One region of the Paraburkholderia dioscoreae genome, then DNA from elsewhere that is predicted to be linked to it. Evidence: predicted binding sites of a transcription regulator. Region 1 holds the regulator's gene; the other holds the start of a gene.
The links. Region 1 encodes LexA, which represses DNA repair genes until DNA is damaged. Its sites were predicted from a motif close to ACTGTATNNNNATACAGT; they were not measured.
Positions count from the first base shown of each region.

Region 1 (10,452 bases):
CTGGTGAGCTGCATTCGCCGCGATCCGGCCGATCCATTGCGGATCGACATTGAAGCACTTGGGGACGTCGACGCCGCGCCGTTGCGCGAACTCGGCGCGGACTATCTGCGTCGCATGCGCAACGCGCTGCCGGAAATTCAGAGCCTCGCGCGGAACGAAGAAGCCGACCCGACTCCGCGCTATACGCACTTCACCGACAAATATCCGTTCAACTTCATCAACCTGGGTCTGATCCATCTGGCGCTGCCGAATGCGCGCTTCATTCACAGCCGCCGCGCGCCTTTGCAAACCTGCCTGTCGATCTTCTCGCGCATTTTTCACGACGTGCCGTTCAGCTATGATCTCGGCGAACTGGGCCGCTACTATCGCGCCTATAACGCCCTGATGAACCACTGGCAACGTGTGCTCCCCGAAGGTGTAATGATCGAAGTCAAATACGAAGAACTGGTCGACGATTTCGAAGCCAATGTGCGCCGCTTGCTCGCGCATTGCGGGCTCGACTGGAACGAGCGCTGCCTGTCGTTTCATCAGACCACGCGCCAGGTGAATACGGCCAGTTCCGCTCAAGTGCGCCGGCCCCTGTATAAAACTTCAGTGCAACGCTGGCAGCCGCAGCAGGCGTTGCTTCGACCGCTGTTCGACGGCTTGGGCCCGGAACTCATGCCGGTTCATGGCGGTCAGCCTGACGAGGTCGTGGCAACCGGCGTGGAGCGTCGCTCATGAGCGCGGCTCGCGGTGCCGTGATATGGATGACGGGGCTCTCCGGCGCCGGCAAGTCGACGTTGGCCAACGCCTTGCATTTGCGGTTGAAGGAAGCAGGGCACGCCGCGATCGTGCTCGACGGCGATGTGCTGCGGCGTGGACTGAACGCCGACCTCGGCTTCACGCCCGAGGACCGCACCGAAAACCTGCGGCGGGTCGCGCACGTTGCCGCGCTCTTCATGCAGCAGGGCTTCGTGGTGATTGCCGCGGTGATTTCGCCGGAGCATCGGCACCGGCGCGCGGCGCGTGAAATTGTCGGCGATGGATTCGTCGAAGTCTTCGTGAACGCTCCGCTGCAGGTCTGCGAAGCGCGCGATGCCAAGGGGCTCTATGCCCGTGCGCGACGCGGCGAGATTGCGCATTTCACCGGTATTTCCGATCCGTTCGAAGCACCGCTCGCCGCCGATGTGGTGATCGAAACTGATCGCATGCCGGTCGACGAGGGCGTAGACCGGTTGCTCGCGCATCTGGTCGCGATGGGGCGTGTGAGCGGATAGCGCGTTGTCCTTATGCTGCTCGCGCCATCTATCGCAACAGACCGCCCGAATGATGGAGGACCGGATACACGCCGATGATGAACGCCGCGTAGATCGCGGCCATCGTCACGCCGGCGGCGGTGCCCCAGATGTCGCGCGATGCGGCACCCTGGCGGAAATGAACGGGCAGTCCGACGACCACGTAGCCGATCAGAAAGAACGCGATGACCGCCCGTACCGGCGAGAGATCGTGGCCGATAAATTCGAGCAGCGCGGACCAGTTGAATTCAGACATGGACGGGCAGGCAGGATGACGGGCAGGACGACATACGGACAATGGCGGGAACCGTGGCAGAGCGTGCGAGAACCTACGTGGATTAAAGTCCATTCAGCCGGCAGGGTACAAGCAAAAGACTGTATGAATTTGTACAGATCTGCATGGCTTGCACGATGCCTGCGGACTTTCAACCGCGCTTCACGACACTTCGCGGCGCTTTCACCGCGAGGCGATCAGCGCTTGCGCAAGGGCTCGAGTAGCGACTTCAAACCGTTGTGATCGATCTCGTGCATCAAGGCGAGCAGCCTGCCGATTTCGCCCGGCGGGAAGCCCTGACTGGCAAACCAGTTTAGATAATGACCGGGCAGGTCCGCAATCAGGCGGCCCTTATATTTCCCGTAAGGCATGATGCGCGTGACCAGCAGTTCGAGGTGTTCGGGATTCATTGCGGAAGGGGCGGCGCGGAGAAACCTTGCGCGTGGAAAAACGGGCGGCGCCCGTTGGAACCGCATTTTAGCGTGCCCTGCAGGTATCGCGCGGGCGTGGTAACGTCAGCGCTTTTCGTTCAACCAATCAACAGGACAAGTTCGATGGAATACCGCAGCCTTGGCGATTCCGATGTGCAGGTTAGCCTGATCGGTCTCGGCACCATGACATGGGGCGAGCAGAACACGGAGCAGGAAGCGCACGCGCAGATCGATTACGCGCTCGATCACGGCGTCAATCTGATCGACACCGCCGAAATGTACCCGGTGCCGCCGATTGCCGAGACGCAAGGTTCGACGGAGCGTTTCATCGGCACGTGGCTCGCGCAGCATCGCAGCGCACGCGAGAAAATCGTGCTCGCCACGAAGATCGCCGGCCCGGCGCGTCAACCGCATAACCCGCGCCATATTCGTGGCGAAGGCAATCAGTTCGACCGCAAGAATCTCACCGAAGCGCTCAACGACAGCCTGAAGCGCCTGCAAACGGACTACGTCGATCTGTATCAGTTGCACTGGCCGGATCGCAGCACGATGACGTTCGGCCGCGCCTCGTATCCGTGGGTCGACGACGCATACACGGTGCCGATCGAAAAGACGTTGTCCGTGCTCGCGGAATTCGTGAAGGCGGGCAAGGTGCGTCACATCGGCGTGTCGAATGAAACGCCTTGGGGTGTCGCGCAGTTTCTGCGCGCGGCCGAAAAACTCGGCTTGCCGCGCATTGTCAGCATCCAGAATCCGTACAGCCTGATCAATCGTACGTACGAAGCGGGTCTGTCCGAGTACGGGCATCGCGACAACATCGGCCTGCTGGCCTATTCGCCGCTGGCCTTCGGCTGGTTGTCGGGCAAGTATGAAGGCGGCGCGCGTCCGGCCGGCGCCCGCATCACGCGGTTCGAACGCTTCCAGCGCTACAGCAAGCCGCAAGCGGTGCAGGCCACCACGCGTTACGTGGAACTGGCGAAGCGTCACGGTCTGGCGCCCGCGCAGTTCGCGCTCGCGTTCGTCAATAGCCGGCCGTTCGTGACCAGCAATCTGATCGGTGCGACCTCGCTCGATCAATTGAAGGAAAACATTGCCAGCGTCGACGTGAAACTCTCGCCGGACGTGCTCGCGGAAATCGATGCGCTGCATGAATTGCAGCCGAATCCTGCGCCTTGATGCGCGAACGGCGGCGCGTCGGTTCGAGTCGGGCTTGAAAGAAGAATGAAGACTGAGTGCCGCTCGAATCGCCGCGCTGTCCCAAGTGCCTCGGCTTCACGGCCGGGGCACTTGCCGGATGGTCGGCATCTGAAATGCCATCACTGCCGGGCGCACGCTTAGCGGACCTTTGGCTTGCCGCGCACAGCATGAAGCGCGAGCGAACTCGCCCCCGCACAGAACATCGGATTGCAGCCCGGCGCGATCCGATCGCCAGCCAGCCAGCCAGCCCGCGCGCGGCGAGGCCACGCTACGGCGTGCGTGCGATACCTCTCCATTCGCCGTCGATTGGAAGGCAAATGTCCCTGCCGGAACACGAATCACGACCTAAACTGTGGTGGACGGGGCGGACTGAAAGCGCCAGACCGCGCGGCCGGCATTGCTGCAGCGCACACCGGTGGTAGGATTCAGGCCGAAAAAGGGAACGCGGCGCGCGCACGACGCAGCGTGCCGTCCACAACAGAGCGATAGGAACTCAGGACATCGAATGGCGCAACAAAAAACAAACCCAAAACTTGAGCAGGCGCTGACGCGCGGGGATCTGGCAATCCGTCAGGCGAATTCGGCGCGAGCGACGGCATTGCTGCGTGCATTGGGCAAGATGATCGTGGAGGCTTCGGCGACCATCGGCGTGGAAGCCTTCACGCTGATTCCCGACGGCGACCGGATCTATGATCCGGCCGATGGCCTATGGCCACAGGAATTGCAGATCTCGCTCGACGGTCCGGTTGAAGAATCCGATCCGGACGAAGTTCGCACGGTCCGGCTGATCGCCGATGATCCGGCCACGATGTTCCGGGTCGAATGGCAGCGCGCCGACGGCAAGATCGGCCGTCAGGACGGCGGACCGTTCGCGACGGTGGCGTTTATTTCCGACGTGGACATTCCGTGGACGGACGACGAGGACTGAGCAGGGGCGGGCCGCGACAGGCGCTGATCGCTGTCCGCTGTTAGCAACCGTTAGCCGGGCATCAGCGCCTGCGTTACTCGAAAGCCGGGCCTACTTCATCATTCTGCGTCTGAACAGAATCGCCGACACGATAAAGCCGCCCAGTGCATACGCCGTCAGCAGGGCCACATGCAACAGCGCGTGCTCGACCGGCCGCCCGAGCATGGCCGGCCGCATCAGGTCGACGGCATGCGCCAGCGGCAGCACCTGGGTGGCGCCTCGCGCCATGACGGGCAATTGCGACACCGGAAAGAACACGCCGGACAGTAACAGCATCGGCGTCAACACCAGCGTCTGATAAAACATGAAGAAGTCGTACGAAGGCGCGAGCGCCGTGACGACCATAGCGATGCTCGCGAACGCGAGCCCGGTCAGCACGATGACCGGCAACGCCAGCAGCATCGACGGAAAATTCGCGTAGCCCAACGCGCCGGCCACCAGCATGATCGCGGCGCCGGAGAGTATCGACTTGCTGGCCGCCCAGATCACTTCACCCAGCACGATGTCGCCGAGCGTGAGCGGCGTGTGCATGATCGCTTCCCAGGTGCGCTGTACGTGCATGCGCGAGAAGCCCGAATACATCGACTCGAAGCTCGCCGACATCATCACACTCGACGCCACCGTGCCCGCGGCGAGAAAGGCGATATACGACACGCCGTCCACATGGCCGACCATCAGCCCCAGCCCGAAGCCGAGGCCGAACAGATAGATCATCGGATCGGCGAGATTGCCGAACATCGAGGCGATCGCAAGCTTTCTCCACACCAGATAGTTGCGGCGCCATACGGCGATCCAGTTGGTTGCGTTCGCGGGAAAGGCGGCGAAGGTTTCCTGTTTCGATGGCGTGTCGCCCGGGCTTTCGTATGTGCGTGCGTTCATTGCGTGTCTCGTGCCGTGCCCCTCGAGGGGCTTCCTTCTTCGTTATAGCCGTAGCGCGTTGCGTGCGATGCCGATATCCATGCGCCTCTAGTCCTGCATCTCGCGACCGGTGAGCCGCAGGAACACATCTTCCAGATTCGCCGGCCGATGCAGATAGCGCAGATCCGCGCGCTGCTTGAGGCGTGCATGCACCGGTTGCGCGTCGTTGACGTAGCAGAACAGCGTCTCGCCGCTGATCTCGGTGCGCTCGACGAGCGGCGCCAGTTCATCGCGCAGCGCAACCGGATCGGGTCCGAAAATCTCGATCACGTCGCAACCGATCTCAGAGGCGATCAACGCGCTCGGCGCGCCTTCGGCGATCTTGCGTCCTTCCTCGATCACGCATAGCCGGTGGCAGAGCCGTTCGGCTTCTTCCATGAAGTGGGTGGTCAACAAAATGGTCTTGCCGCGCGCGAGCAACGAGCGCAGCCGCTCCCAGATCAGATGCCGCGCCTGAGGATCGAGGCCGGTGGTCGGTTCGTCCATGATCAGCACGTCGGGGTCGTTGACGAGCGCGCGCGCCAGCGTGAGGCGCCGCTTCATGCCGCCGGAGAGGTCGCTCACGCGCGCGTCCGCCTTGCTTTCGAGGCGCGCGAATTCGAGCAGCGGCGGCACCATCGCCCGGCATTGCGCGGCGCTCATGCCGAAGTAGCGGCCGAACACCAGCAGGTTCTCGCGCACCGTGAAGTCGGGGTCGAGATTGTCGAACTGCGGCACCACGCCGACGCGCGCCCGGGCCACGCGCGCGCGGCTGGGGATCGGCTCGCCGCACAGGCGGATCGTGCCCGCGTCCGGCGCCGCGATGCCGAGCAGCATGCGCAACGTGGTGGTCTTGCCCGCGCCGTTCGGGCCGAGCAGGCCGAAGCATTCGCCGGGGTTGACATGGAACGACAGCCCGTCGACGACCGTTTTTTCGCCGTAGCTTTTCTTGACCTCGTGAAATTCGATGGCGGCTTCAGGCATGGATCGAACGAGTCTCCGGGAAAGACATGAATGACGCGAATGGCCGGGAAGGCCGCCTATTCTAGGGCATCGGCTGCCCGGCGTCGGTTCGCTCCCGACGTTCCGGCGTGGGTTTCCTGCACTGCGGCATCGACCTGCGGACGCCGCCCGGCGGCGCGCGCACCTGTTTAGGGCGCGGCTGGCGTCCAGTAGCGCGCAGTTAGCGTTTTCCATCCCTTGCAACCTGAATTGCGGCGCACCATGATTCATTCAGATCGTGCGTCCCGCGCGAAGGGAGAAAAATCATGGCGAGCTACCAGAAAATCCTGCTGTGCTACGACGGCTCGCGCGAAGGCCGCAAAGCGTTGCGTTGCGGCGCCGACCTGGCGATGGATCTGAAAGCCGAAACTCACCTGTTGTCGGTTGTCGACATGCGTTCGAGCATTGCGCAAAGCGCGGGCCTGCTGACCGATGTGGCTTGCGGCAGCTTCGAAAAGACCGCCCGCGACATCCTCCAGGAAGGCGTGGACTGGCTCACCGAGCGAGGCGTGAGCGCACAAGGGCATTTCGCGTTCGGCCATCCGATCGACGAGATCGCCAACCTCGCCAATGAATTGCATGTCGACCTCGTGGTGGTCGGCCACCGCTGCCGTACGGGCTTGTCACGTTGGTGGATGGGTGCGGGTAATACGCCGCTGCTCGACCGCGTCTCGTGCAGCATTCTGGTGGCCTGTTCTTCTGCGCAGGAGCAACAGCAAGCAGCGGCTTGACGCACGGTCTCGGGGAGTGTGTTTGACTGGCCGGCCGCCCAAGCCTGACGACATCAGACGGTCATTCGTTCAGATTGACCGCGGCCAGCTTCCATGTGAATACGCCCTCGCGCTGAAAGATCGCCGAGTAACGTGCGTCGCCGGCGCCATGCTGGTACGTGACGACGAACTCGTTGATGCCGCGATAGCCCGCGGTGGTTTGCGGCGGTTGCGGGGGCGCGGCGTTGCCATTGCCATTGGCTGCGGTGCCAGTGGCGGGTGCTGCCGGCGCGGGTGAAGTCGCTGCGGCATCCGATGGAGTGTTCGTGGCAGCCGGCACGGGCGGCCGCTCGCCCGGATCGCCGCGCGGCGGCATGCCGTTCAACAGGGCCGCCACGCCGTCTGGGGTGGCATAGGCATCTACGAGCGGACCAATCAGCGCAACGCCGATCATCGCGCCAATGGCGGCCAATGGATTACCGTTGCTGTGTGCGTCGAGACGCCGTGTCAGCAAGCCGGCGACCTGCTGCTTCAGGCTCTCACGCAGCGCGGGAAAATCGACGTACTGATTGACCGTTTGCGCGTCGCGCGCATCGGCCGCGCGTTTGAGATTGTTCAGCGCAATATACGGCGTCGCGTACGCGAACCCGAGCGCGGCGATCACCACAATCACGAGCAGCGTGACGATCAGCGGCCGGGTAGCGCCGCCTTTGGTGCGTTTCAGAACGGCCATCGAATGGGGCTCTCCGTCAGGTGTGATCTAACGTGGACCGCCGCCACGCAAAAACGATCCCATGCGAAGCAATATCGCCACCCGATTGAAGGCCGATCAAGACTCGAATACCGCACCACGTAAGTTTGCTTCGTCGGCAATGCAGCGGTCGATCATGCGGCATACGGCGTCTACCGTGCCGACCATGATGAGCCGCGATGGGCCGTGATAGACACGCACCGGTGCGCGCCGCGCCGGCTCGGCCGTATTCAAACCCGAATTCAACGACACGCGGGCAAACGCCGGCAACGACGAGGGCAGGCTCGACGCGCTAGCAGGCGAGTCGAATAACGACGGCGTGCTGGCCGTGGGCGCCTCGATCAATGAGCAGGGCACCAGCTTGCGAAGATGGCGCAGACGACCGAACTGGCGAAAAGGCAGCAGGCGGGCAAGGCGTTCCATGAGACTCTCCAGACGATGCAACATTGATGCGGCGTTGGCGTGGCTTTCTATTCTGCCGAACGGGCAAGACGGGGCTTGGAACCAGAGCGCTTGAATTCCAGGCGCCTGGAACCAGTGTGCTTAGAACTCGCCGGGGCGAATCAGCCCGACGGCGATACCCTCCAGCGCGAACTCCGCACTGCCGGTTTCAACGAAGATGTTTTCGTAATCGGGGTTCTCGGCGATCAGTTCGAGCCCGTTCGGCCGGCGCTTCAGGCGCTTGACCGTGACGTCGTCGCCAAGCCGGGCAATGACGATCTGGCCGTCTTTGGCTTCGCTCTTCTTTTGCACCGCGAGCAGGTCGCCGTCGAAGATGCCCGCGTCGCGCATGGACAGCCCGCGCACCTTCAGCAGGTAATCGGGCTTGCTCGAGAACAGCGCCGGGTCGCACGCGTAGTGCTGCGAGATATGTTCCTGCGCGAGGATCGGGCTGCCCGCGGCAACCCGCCCGATCAGCGGCAGCGACAGTTGCATGATGCTGGCGTGCGGCAGCGTGAACTGGTGCGGCGAATCTTCCGGGCCGGCCAGCAGGCGGATGCCGCGCGACGCGCCCGCCGCGAGCTCGATCACACCCTTGCGGGCGAGCGCGCGCAGATGTTCTTCTGCCGAGTTGGCCGAGCTGAAGCCCAGTTCGGCGGCGATCTCCGCGCGGGTGGGCGGAAAGCCGGTGCGTTCAATAGCCCTGCGGATCAGATCGAAAACCTGCTGCTGTCGTGCGGTGAGTTTGGTCATGGCGCCACTGTATGGATGAACAGGTGACTGTATTTTTATACAGTATCGGGCGCAATTCAAGCTTTACTTTAAGTTCGTGCCGAAGGGTGGCGTTGCAGCGCCGTCAAAAGACGCTCCAACACCCGTTTTCGTGCCGCAACGCCTTATCCAGCTGCCATTACCACTTTTGCGTATTAAAGAATGAATAAACATTATTTTTAATGATGAAAGCGCTTCGATAGACTGGCCTCCGAGTTGGCGCTCATGTGCACGTGACCGCGACGCAGAGCAACACCACACGCTGTTTCAGCGAATTACGACGCGGAGAAAGTTGACATGAATCACCAAGGTACGGGGCTGGCGGGCAGGACGAAGAAACTCATCGTGGCGCTGGCACTGGGTGCGGCGGGCGCGCTCGGCGCGATGGCACAGGCACACGCTGCCGACACGACGCTGCTGAACGTGTCCTACGACCCGACGCGTGAGCTGTATCAGGACATCAACCAGGCGTTCGGCAAGGAATGGAAGGCGAAGACCGGCGACACGATCACTTTCAAGCAGTCGCACGGCGGCTCCGGGGCGCAGGCGCGTTCGGTGCTCGATGGTCTGCAGGCCGACGTCGTGACGCTCGCGCTCGCTTACGACATCGACGCACTGGCCAACAAGGGGCTGCTGGACAAGGGCTGGCAGAAGCGTTTGCCGGATAACGCATCGCCCTACACGTCGACGATCGTGTTTCTGGTGCGTAAGGGCAACCCGAAGCACATCAAGGATTGGGATGATCTGATCAAGCCGGGTGTCTCGATCGTCACGCCGAATCCGAAGACGTCGGGCGGCGCGCGCTGGAACTACCTCGCTGCCTGGGCGTACGCCGAGCATCAGCCGGGCGGCAATGACCAGAAGGCCAGGGAATTCGTCGGCAAGCTCTACAAGAATGCCGGCGTGCTGGATTCGGGCGCGCGCGGCGCGACCACCAGCTTCGTGCAACGCGGTATCGGCGACGTGCTGATCGCGTGGGAAAACGAAGCCTTCCTGTCGCTGAAGGAATTCGGTCCGGACAAGTTTGAGATCGTCGTGCCGTCGGTCAGCATTCTGGCGGAGCCGCCGGTTGCGGTGGTGGACAAGGTGGTCGACAGGCACGGCACGCGCAAGGTCGCCGAAGCGTATCTGAACTTCCTGTATAGCGAGGAAGGGCAGGAAATCGCGGCGAAGAACTTCTACCGTCCGCGTTCGAACAAGGTGCCGGCCGAGTTGACTGCCAAGTTTCCGAAGCTGAAGCTGTACACGGTGGACGATTCGTTCGGCGGCTGGACCAACGCGCAGAAAACACACTTTGCCGACGGCGGCGTATTCGATTCGATCTACCAGCCGCAGTAATACCGTCCATGCCTGCAACGGCATAGGCAAAGCGATACGCTCACGCGTCACTCCCAAGCGCGCCCCCAGGGGCGCGCTTTTGGCCAGCCGGGGCCCGGCGGCCGGTAACACGAGCATCAACCTGAACGAGTAACGAGCATGACGACGTTGACCTTCCGAAAACCGAGCGCGTTGCCCGGTTTTGGCCTGACACTCGGCATCACGGTGGCGTATCTGAGCCTCGTGGTGCTGATTCCGCTTGCGGCGACCTTTCTGAAGACCGCGACGCTCGACTGGGACCAGTTCGTGCGCGCGGTGAGCTCGCCGCGCGTGCTCGCGTCGTATCGCCTGACGTTCTTTTCCGCGCTCGGCGGCGCGCTGATCAATGCGGTGTTCGGCTTTCTGGTGGCATGGGTG
Region 1 covers NZ_LR699553.1:1,915,028-1,925,479, forward strand. Annotated here, with positions in the region: gene PDMSB3_RS08530 (tetratricopeptide repeat-containing sulfotransferase family protein) at 1-723, shown strand, start outside; gene cysC (adenylyl-sulfate kinase) at 720-1,259, shown strand; gene PDMSB3_RS08540 (hypothetical protein) at 1,288-1,533, opposite strand; gene PDMSB3_RS08545 (DUF3820 family protein) at 1,749-1,961, opposite strand; gene PDMSB3_RS08550 (NADP(H)-dependent aldo-keto reductase) at 2,106-3,158, shown strand; gene PDMSB3_RS08555 (hypothetical protein) at 3,685-4,107, shown strand; gene PDMSB3_RS08560 (ABC transporter permease) at 4,198-5,025, opposite strand; gene nodI (nodulation factor ABC transporter ATP-binding protein NodI) at 5,113-6,027, opposite strand; gene PDMSB3_RS08570 (universal stress protein) at 6,312-6,776, shown strand; gene PDMSB3_RS08575 (DUF2939 domain-containing protein) at 6,838-7,488, opposite strand; gene PDMSB3_RS08580 (hypothetical protein) at 7,585-7,929, opposite strand; gene lexA (transcriptional repressor LexA) at 8,050-8,700, opposite strand; gene PDMSB3_RS08590 (sulfate ABC transporter substrate-binding protein) at 9,016-10,056, shown strand; gene cysT (sulfate ABC transporter permease subunit CysT) at 10,195-10,452, shown strand, end outside.

Region 2 (10,452 bases), 1.4 Mb from region 1:
CTGCTGCAAACCACGGACTGTCTGATCGTGATGGTCGCCGTCAACGAGAACGGTCAGCCCGTGCCCGTGCCGGCCTTCGTGCCGGAGACGGACGAACAGAAACGCCTCGCCAAATACGCGATCGATGTGAAGGAAGCGCTCGATGCGATCGTCGAATTGAAGCCGGAAGAAGTGGCGCAGGGGAAAGTTTAAGCGGCGCCCGAAGGCGCCGTTCGCCGGGCTGCGCGAATATTGTGTTCGCGCGGCCGGCAGTCTTCAAATCACGTTGGGCGGCTCGAAACAGCTTGGCCTTGTCACTTGACTCCAACGTCCCTTGACGCGGTGATGCGGCCGATCACGCCGCCGAATGCCCGACCATGTCTTTCGGGCGCACCCATTCGTCGAACTGCTGCTCGGTGACGAAACCGAGCGCAAGCGCCGACGCCTTGAGCGTGGTGCCTTCCTTGTGCGCCTTCTTGGCGATCTTCGCGGCCTTGTCGTAGCCGATGTGCGGATTGAGCGCCGTCACCAGCATCAGCGATTCGTTGAGCAGGGTATCGATGCGCTCGTGATTCGGCTCGATGCCGACCGCGCAGTTGTCGTTGAAACTGTGCGCGCCGTCGGCGAGCAGACGGACTGATTGCAGCACGTTGTGCGCGATCATCGGCCGGAACACATTCAGCTCGAAATTGCCGCTCGCGCCGCCGATATTCACCGCGACGTCGTTGCCGAACACCTGCGCGCACAGCATTGTCAGCGCTTCGGACTGGGTCGGATTGACCTTGCCCGGCATGATCGAACTGCCCGGCTCGTTCTCCGGAATCGACAGTTCGCCGAGACCGCAGCGCGGGCCGCTGGCCAGCCAGCGGATGTCGTTGGCGATCTTGTTCAGGCTCGCCGCCACCGTCTTCAATGCGCCATGCGCGAACACCAGTGCGTCGGCCGCGGCCATCACTTCGAATTTGTTCGGCGCCGAGACGAACGGCAAGCCGGTCAGTTTGCCGATTGCCGCCGCCACCTTGCCGGCGAACTGCGGATGCGCATTCAAACCGGTGCCGACCGCGGTGCCGCCCTGCGCGAGTTCGTACAGATGCGGCAGCGCCGATTCGACGTGACGAATGCCCTGGTCGAGTTGGGCGACGTAACCCGAAAACTCCTGGCCGAGCGTGAGCGGCGTGGCGTCCTGCAAGTGTGTGCGGCCGATCTTGACGATGTCGACGAAGGCTTTCGCCTTGCCGTCGAGCGTATTGCGCAGCGTCTTCAGCGCCGGCAGCAGATGCTTGACGATCGCGTAGGCCGCGGCCACGTGCATGGCGGTCGGGAACACGTCGTTGGACGACTGGCCGCGATTCACGTCGTCGTTCGGATGCACCTTGCGCGCTTCGCCGCGCTCGCCGCCGAGCAGCTCGCTCGCGCGATTCGCGATCACCTCGTTGAGGTTCATGTTGGTCTGCGTGCCGGAGCCGGTCTGCCAGACGGCAAGCGGAAATTCATCCGGGTGCTTGCCGGCGATGATCTCGTCGGCGGCCTCGATGATCGCCTTCGCCTTGCTCTCGTCGAGCACGCCGAGGTCCAGGTTGACTTCGGCGGCGGCGCGCTTGATGACGGCCAGCGCAGTGATGAGTTCGGGCGATTGCTTCTCGGTCGAGATGCGGAAATTCTGCAGCGAGCGCTGCGTTTGCGCGCCCCATAGACGAGCGTTCGGCACGGCGATTTCGCCGAACGTGTCACGCTCCATTCGTACGTCTTCAGTCATGTTCAACTCCGCTTTCAAAGTTCTGCGTTGACGGGCAATAGGGAGAATAGACCTGTTAGCGCATTCCGGTACAAACCGGCCTGGGGATCGAATATGTAGGTGCGGCGCATGCCGTCTTCGACGTCGGTCCACACGAGCGGGGAGAGCGGTGCGCCGATCGAGCGCAGATAGGCAAGCTGCGCTTCGTCCGCGAGCGTGACGCGATAGCTTTCGTCGGGCGCCGTGGCGCGTTCGAAGATTTGCGCGACCTGGTCGGCGAGCGGGGGGCTGTGGATCACCAACGCCAGTTCGGTGTTCAGATTGGCCGAACGCGGGTCGAGGTTCATCGAGCCGATCACCAGAATCTTCCGGTCGATCACATACGTTTTCGCATGCAGGCTGGCGCGCGAACGCGAGCCCGTAAAGCCGACGCGCGGCATGTGCTGCTCCGGCTTGAATTCGTATAACTCGACGCCCTGTTGCAGCAGCGGCACGCGAAACGGGTTGTAGCCGGCCTGCACGGCGACGGCGTCGGTGGCGGCGAGCGAATTCGTCAGCACGGCAATGCGTACGCCGCGATGCGTGAGCTCGCCGGCCGCTTTCACACCTGCTTCATGCGGCACGAAGTAAGGCGAAATGACGAGGAAGTCTTTCTGTGCGTCGCGCATCAATTCGCCGAGCCGCTGCATGGGCGGGCTCACGTAATCCGGCGACGGGTGGACGATCTTCTCCGGGAGGTCCGCTTTGAACTCGGCCGGCGCCCACGTGAGACCGAGCTGATCTTTGGCGATCTGCGAGGCGAGCGGGGTGGCGTTCAGCGGCTTCGCGTTGTACGGGTCGGCGTTGGTGCGCCAGTGCTGGCGCAACTCGTCGCGTGTCTGGTCCAGTTCCTTCGCGTCGAATTTCTGCTTGTTCAGCACGCGCAACGGATAGGCGATGCTGCTGTTCCAGTAGTCGTCGAAACTCGCTGAGATGTCGGCGGTGATCGGGCCGGCGGCCAGCACGTCGAGATCGCGGAACTGCAGCGTTTCGCTCGCGCTGAAGTACTCGTCGCCGAGATTGCGGCCACCCACGATCGCCAGCTGGTTGTCCGCGATCATCGCCTTGTTATGCATGCGGCGCGTGAAATGGCCGATCTGCGTGAACACGTTCGTGGTGCGTTCGAACACGCCTTGCTGCGCACTGCCGAACGGATTGAACACGCGAATCTCGATGTTCTCGTGCGAGTTCAAGCCCGCCATTACGCGGTCGATGTCCTTGAAGTTGAGATCGTCGACCAGCATGCGCACCCGCACGCCGTGATCGGCCGCATAAAGCGCGGCGCCGAGCAGCAGTTTGCCGGTGGTGTCCTCGTTGGCGATGTAGTACTGCATGTCGAGCGTTCGGGTCGCCGCGCGCGCGAGTGCAATGCGCATCTGCAACGCGTCGGTGCCGTTCGCGAGCACCCGGAAACCGGACTGATCCGGATGCGCGGCTTCGACCGGCATGAGTGCTGTGCGAAGCGGTGTGGCTTCCGTGACGGGCAGTGCGTGAGTGACGTGGCGCTCGAATGCGGTGGCGGGCGGCCTCGTAGCGCAGGCGGTCAAAAATGCCGTTGCGCAACACAGCAGGAAGAAATGTCTCGTTGTGCCCCAGGCGAAACTACGCCGGGGTGTGCTGAACGCGCACTTGTGTTGTAGTGCGGTCCGGTTCTGATCTTGATACGACGGCACGCTTTTCCCCTGGTTTGCAGACTTCTCATGGCGGCAGCGCGTGAATGGCTCACGCTGTCGAGAAATGCATTCTAAGGGGAATCAGGCTGGCGGGTTTCGTTGCTCCGCTTGTTGCTCCCGCCTGTTGCTCGCGTGGTGCTCGCGTGGTGCGACGCGGCGCAGCGCAACGCTATCAGGAAGCGAACGCGCCGCGCTATCACCGCGCGAAAATCCCGCTAGCCGCGTTCGGCGTTCAACACCTGTTCACTGTCCACATGCGTCGAGCCTTTCGCGGGACGCCCTGCCCAGTAGCCGGCGAGCAAGGAGCCCGACAGGTTGTGCCACACCGAAAACAGCGCGCCCGGCAACGCCGCGATCGGCGTGAAATAGAGCTTGCCGAGCGTGGCCGCGAGGCCCGAGTTCTGCATGCCGACTTCGATTGCGAGTGTGCGGCACACGGCTTCGTCGAAGCCGAGCAGACGCCCGCCCCAATAGCCGCCGAGCAAGCCGATGCCGTTATGCAGCACCACGCCCAGCATCACCACGAGGCCGACCGACGCGATGCTCTTCTGCGTGCCGCCCACCACCGCGCCGATGATCAGCACGATCGCGATCATCGAGATCAGCGGCAGGACCGGTTCGATCTTGCGCACCACCTTGCCGAACAGATGATTGACGATCAGGCCGACCACGATCGGCAACGCCACGATCTGCAGAATGCTCACCAGCATGCCGTGCACGTCGACGGCGATCGAGGCGTCCACGTAAAGACGCGTGAGCAGCGGCGTCGCGAATACGCCGACTAGCGTGGACAGCGCGCTGATCGTCACCGACAACGCGACGTCGCCACGCGCTAGATAGATCATCACGTTCGACGCCGTGCCGCTTGCCACGCTGCCTACCAGCACCATGCCGGCGGTGAGATCGGGCGGCATGCGCAGCGCCTTGGCGATCACCCATGCGGCGAGCGGCATGACGAGATAGTGCAGCACGATGCCGGCGATCACCGGCGCGGGCCGCGTGAAGACACGCTGGAAATCGGCCACGGAGAGTGTGACGCCCATCGCCAGCATGATGATGGTCAGCAGCGTGGTGACGTGCGGCGCGATGCCTGAGAACGAGGCGGGCGAGAAGTACGCCGCAATCGAAACGAGCACGGCCCAGAGCGGAAAAAGACGGGTGACGCGGGCAAGCATGGCGGGTGATCCTTGTTATGTTTTATCGCGAGAAGCAGGGTCGATCGAGCGGCGCGCCAACAGTGGTGGCGTGCTGCCGGGAATCTGCCGCGTGAGAGTGGCGAGCCGTGATGGCGGGTGATGAGCCTTCGGGCGGCGCAGGCGGCGCGGGCCTTCGTGAGGCGCGCAAGCGGGTTTTCGGCGTGCGGGCGCGGGTGTGCGTGAGTGCGCCGAAACGCGTATTTTACTTTCGCGGCGAGTTTTCCGTGCGCCTATGGTTGCGCGTGCAACCATAGGCGCCGTGCTGAAACGGCACCGGCAGGCGCCGCGCCGGGCGGCGCCGGAACGCGCCGCAAGCCAGGCTTCAAACGGATTTGGCCGGCTGCGCGCCGGGCTTCGCCGGCACGCGCCGCAGGCTCAATTTGTGAAAGCGTAGCGTCATCAGCAGCGCGACGCTCGCGAGGCCGGCGGCGAGTCCCCACCACAAGCCGCGCGCGCCCAGGCCGAAGTGAAACGCCAGCGTGTAGCCGGTCGGAAAACCGATCACCCAGTAACCGAACGCGGCGGCGATCATCGGTACGCGGGTGTCTTTCAGGCCGCGCAGACAGCCGGAACCGACCGTCTGCATGCCGTCGACGATCTGGAAGATAGCGGCCACGCCGAGCAGCGAACTCGCGAGCGCGACCGTGGCCGCGTTGGCCGGATCGTCGAGCTGCAGATAGAGGCCGACGATCCAGTGCGGCGCGGCGATCAGCACGAGGCCCGACAGCGTCATGAAGCCGACGCCGAGCGCCAGCGCGACAAACCCGGCGTGGCGCGCGGCGAGCGGCTGGCCGGCGCCGGACCAGAAGCCGACTCGCACGTTGGCCGCCTGGCCGATCGCGAGCGGCACCATGAACGCCACCGAGGCGACGTTCAGCGCGATCTGATGTGCGGCCAGTTGCGACTCGCCGAGCAGACCGACCATCAGGCCGGTGGCGAGAAAGAGCGTCGACTCGACGCCGTAGGTGATCGCGACCGGCCAGCCGATGCCGAACAGTTCGCCCATCAGCGGCACATTCGGCCGGGTGGCGACGACGAAATGGCGATAACGCGGCCGCAGGTGCAATAGCGCCATCAGCACGAGCGCGCTCAGCCAGACGGTGATCGAGGTCGCGGCCGCCGAGCCGAGAAAGCCGAGCCGCGGCAAACCATAGACGCCGTGGATCAGGCCGTAGTTGAGAAAACCGTTCACCCCGACGCTCACCAGCGAGACCCACAGCAGCCGTTTGGCCGCGCCGATCGCGGGCAGGAACGAGCGCATCAGGCCGACGCCGATCAGGCTGCCGAGCGACCCCCAGCGCAGCACCGCCGCGTACTCGCCGACGTTGTGCGCGAGCAGGGCGGGTTCGCCGAAGGCGAGCAGGATCGGCGTGGCGAACGAGAGCAGGAAGAACGCCGGCACCGACAGCAGCGCGGACAGCACGAAGCCGGTCCAGTAGATATGCGGCACGCGGCCCTCGTCCTCGGCGCCGCGCGCGTGCGACACGCTCACGCTCACGGAGGTCAGCACGCCTTGCAGCAGCGTGACCACCACGAAAAACAGGTTCGCGCCGAGGCCGCCGGCTGCGAGTGCGTCCGGGCCGAGCGAGCCGAGCAGGATCGTGTCGGTGACACCCATTGCCATTTGCGAGAGTTGCGCGATGGCGAGCGGCGCGGCGAGCCGGGCGGTGTCCGCCGCGTGGCGGGTCAGGGTTGGCGGCCTTGCGGCCACCCGGGTGAAGCCGGATTGAGTCATGGAGCGCCTGGCGGCGGAAGTGGCGATAAGCGGCAACGAGCGGCAACAAGCGAACGACAAGCACGACAGCGGGCGCGGCATTCGCGCGAGCGGTGGCGAGGGCGGCGGCTCGGTGAGCCCTGACGAAAGCACGGGACAATCGCCAGCCGAATGTGTCAGCCGATTGTTTATCTGTCGAAACTGACAGCTTATTGCCTGGGCGCCGCGCTGTCGATGGACGAAGCACGATTTTGGTGCGTGCGATCCTCCGGGTTCCCGGAGTTGCGTGGCGACGGCCTGCGGGTCAAGCCTCGTGGACCGCAATCCGCGTGTCGCCGAGCAATACGACTTGGCCCGCGCGGATTTTGCAGGTTTTACGCGTTTCGACCCGGCCGTCGACGGTGACCGCACCGTCCGCCACCATCATTTTTGCCGAGCCGCCGCTGTCCGCCAGCCCGGTTATCTTCAGGAGATTGTGCAGTTCGACGTAGTCGCCGGTGAGCGTGAAATCAAGGTTGGGCATGGCGTTTGCGCCTTCAGGCAAAGGGTTCGCATGATAAGCCAGAAGCTTGCCCTGGATGAAGTTCGAGGTGCGCGCCGAAATCGCATGCATTTCGCGTGAGTATCTGCAAGCAGATGTTATGCGCTTGTCAGAAAGTGAAACGTTGCGTAACACCGGTCGGAGGAATCGAACTTCACTCGTAAAGTGCAGGTCAGTGGGAAAGCCTGCTGGATTTATCTGGCAGCGAGTAGACCGGGCGAGGCGCGCAGAGGGCGCTCACACAGCGACTCAGGAATGTGCAGACCGGACAGGTCGCCCGCGTCACAACAACTTTAGAGAGGATTAGCCATGACCCAGATTCGTACGCTTCTGATCAGCACCGCCCTTAGCGCCGCCGCTTTCGCGGCTACCGCAGCCGTCGCGCAGACTGCGCAACCGGCAGAGGGTGCCAATGGCCAGCCGCAGGTCCAGATGCAAGGCGCCGACGTGGCCCCCGCCGCGCAGGGCGTGCAGCCGGTGACGCCGCCGCCTGCGCGTCTGACGGCGTCGGGTTCGACCGACCCGCTGGTGCAGAAGCGCGACGCCAATGCCCAGGCCAACGCTGAATATCGTGCGTCGAAGAAGGCATCCAAGGCGGAACTGAAGGAACAGCAGAAGGCAGCCAAGTCGCAGTACAAGGAACAGGTGCGCGGCGCCAAGATCAACCAGAAGGCGGACAAACAGGCCGCCAACAACGAAATGAAGATGGACATGCAAGGGCAGGCGGCCGACCAGTCGGACGGCGCTGACGTCAAGCACTAAGACTGAGCGGCAGAGCGGCAGAGCGGCGGCGCAACGGCTTGGACTGCTGCCGCCGCTTTGACGAACTTGCTTTGACGGACCGCGAGGTCCGCGCATCTCGTTTGATGGAGGTATCGCATGAGAATCACCCAGTCCGTGAAGTCCAGGATCTACGCCGCGTTGATCGCGGGTTGCCTGTCTTCTGTTGCCTTCGCGCAGGCTAGCGATCCGGCCACGGCGCCGGTCACGCATGCCGACAAGAAGGCGGCCAAGGAGCAGTCGAAGGCGGACAAGAAAGCGTCCGTCGCACAAGCCAAGGCCGACAAGAAGAAAACCGACGCGCAAGCTGACGCCGACAAGGCCAACGCCGACGCGAATGTGAAGGACGCGAAGAAGCAGTAGCAGGTTTCGCGGTAGACAAGACCGCGGCGCGGGAGCGGCTGTTCCGTTGTGGCTTCAGATCAGAGAATGGTCCGTGCGCTTTCACGCCACGGGCCATTTTTTTTGCGCTCAATTGATATACGGCGGGATAAACGTCGCTGATGAAGCACGGTCGAAAAAAAGGGGCGCTTGCCCATCGGGGTTGTATGGATATACAGTGTGCGTCGCCATACTGAATCCACCCACCGCCCAAACCGATCGTGCTCTCCGTCGCCGAATCCCCGTCGTTCGATACCGCCGCCTGGCTGGCCAGGCTCAACGACGCGCAGCGCGAAGCCGTCGAATACGGCGCCGACACGCCTACGGCGCCACCCGGCGCATTGCTGGTGATCGCGGGCGCCGGCTCGGGCAAGACCAACACGCTCGCGCATCGGGTCGCCAATCTGGTCGTGAATGGCGCCGATCCGCGCCGCATCCTGTTGCTGACCTTTTCGCGCCGCGCCGCGCTCGAAATGATTCGCCGCGTCACGCGCATTGCCGGCGCGGCGCTCGGCACGCGAGCCGCGCTCGCGCAAGGGCTGACATGGTCGGGCACGTTCCACAGCGTCGGGGCGCGGCTGTTGCGCGAGTACGCGGACCTGATCGGCCTCGCGCCGGCTTTTACGATCAACGACCGCGAGGATTCCGCCGACCTGATGAATCTGGTGCGCCACGAGCTCGGTTTGTCGGCGAAAGAGCGGCGTTTCCCGGCCAAGGGCACGTGTTTTGCCATTTATTCGCGCGTCGTGAACACCGGCGCGTCGCTCGGCCAGGTGCTCGACAAGGCGTTTCCATGGTGCCGCGAATGGGAGGCCGATCTGCGCATGCTGTTCGCTGCTTACGTCGAGGCGAAACAGAAACAGAGCGTGCTCGATTACGACGACCTGCTGCTTTACTGGTCGCATATGGCCGCCGAGCCGGCCATCGCCGCCGACCTGTCGGCGCGTTTCGACCACGTGCTGGTCGACGAATATCAGGACACCAACCGGCTGCAGGCGTCGATCCTGCTCGCGCTGAAGCCGGACGGCCGCGGCCTGACCGTGGTCGGCGACGACGCCCAGTCGATATACTCGTTCCGCGGCGCCACGGTGCGCAACATTCTCGATTTCCCCGCGCACTTCGATCCACCGGCCAAACAGGTCACGCTCGAACGCAATTACCGGTCGACTGCGCCGATTCTGGCGGCGTCGAATGCGGTGATCGAACTGGCCAGCGAGCGCTACACGAAGAATCTGTGGACGGACAAGGCGTCGGCGCAGCGCCCGCGCCTCGTGAGCGTCGCCGACGAAGCCGATCAGGCGCGCTACGTCGTCGAACAGGTGCTCGAGGCGCGCGAGCAGGGCATGAAGCTCAAGTCGCAGGCGGTGCTGTTTCGCGCCTCGCATCACAGCGCCGCGCTAGAAATTGAACTGACCCGGCGCAACATTCCGTTCGTGAAGTTCGGCGGGTTGAAGTTTCTCGATTCGGTACACGTGAAGGACGTGCTCGCCGTGCTGCGTTGGGCGGAAAATCCACGCGATCGCGTGGCCGGGTTTCGCGTCGTGCAGTTGCTGCCGGGCGTAGGGCCCGCCACGGCGGCGAAGGTGCTCGACGAAATCGTCGCGCGCGCGGGCAGCGGCAATCCCGCCGACACGGCCGGCGGCGCGCTGGCCGCGTTCGCCGCGCCGGCTCGCGCGCAGGAAGACTGGCATCCGTTCGTCAAGCTGATGTCGAGCGTGTACGGCCGCCAGACACCGTGGCCCGCCGAGTTCGAAATGGTGCGCCGCTGGTATGAGCCACATCTCGAGCGCAACCACGAGGACGCCGCGATCCGTCATGCGGACGTGTTGCAGATGGAGAGCATCGCGGGCACGTATCCGTCGCGTGAACGCTTTCTGACCGAACTGACGCTCGATCCGCCCGACGCCACCAGCGACGAATCCGGCGTCCCCCTGATCGACGAGGACTACCTGATCCTCTCCACGATCCACTCCGCGAAGGGGCAGGAGTGGCGCAACGTGTTCGTGCTGAACGGCGTGGACGGCTGCATTCCGTCCGACCTCGGCACGGGCAGCGAAGAGGAAATCGATGAGGAGCGCCGTCTGCTGTACGTGGCGATGACGCGCGCGAAAGAGGATCTGCATATCGTCGTGCCGCAGCGCTTTTACGTGCACAACCAGACGCATATGGGCGACCGTCACGTGTGGGCGTCGCGCACGCGCTTCATTCCCGCGCATCTGATGCCGTTGTTCGACGCCTATGCATGGCCGCGCGTACCGGTTCCGAGCGCGCCCACGGCGACCGGGCTTGCCGCCGCCGCGCGGGCGAAGATCGAGATAGGGGCGAAGCTCAGGAAGATGTGGGATTGAGAGGGCGCCGCAGTCGTTCTGCTCTACACGCGGCGCTTCGAGCTGATCTGCCGGCTGCCGGTGCCC
Region 2 covers NZ_LR699553.1:3,334,313-3,344,764, reverse strand. Annotated here, with positions in the region: gene PDMSB3_RS14975 (acyl-CoA thioesterase) at 1-192, shown strand, start outside; gene fumC (class II fumarate hydratase) at 335-1,735, opposite strand; gene PDMSB3_RS14965 (phospholipase D family protein) at 1,750-3,426, opposite strand; gene panS (ketopantoate/pantoate/pantothenate transporter PanS) at 3,642-4,601, opposite strand; gene PDMSB3_RS14955 (MATE family efflux transporter) at 4,945-6,357, opposite strand; gene PDMSB3_RS14950 (hypothetical protein) at 6,356-6,541, shown strand; gene PDMSB3_RS14945 (RNA-binding S4 domain-containing protein) at 6,641-6,859, opposite strand; gene PDMSB3_RS14940 (hypothetical protein) at 7,187-7,639, shown strand; gene PDMSB3_RS14935 (hypothetical protein) at 7,757-8,020, shown strand; gene PDMSB3_RS14930 (ATP-dependent helicase) at 8,260-10,386, shown strand.
Region 2: the regulator LexA is predicted to act here: its motif matches at 8,201-8,218, upstream of PDMSB3_RS14930 (ATP-dependent helicase).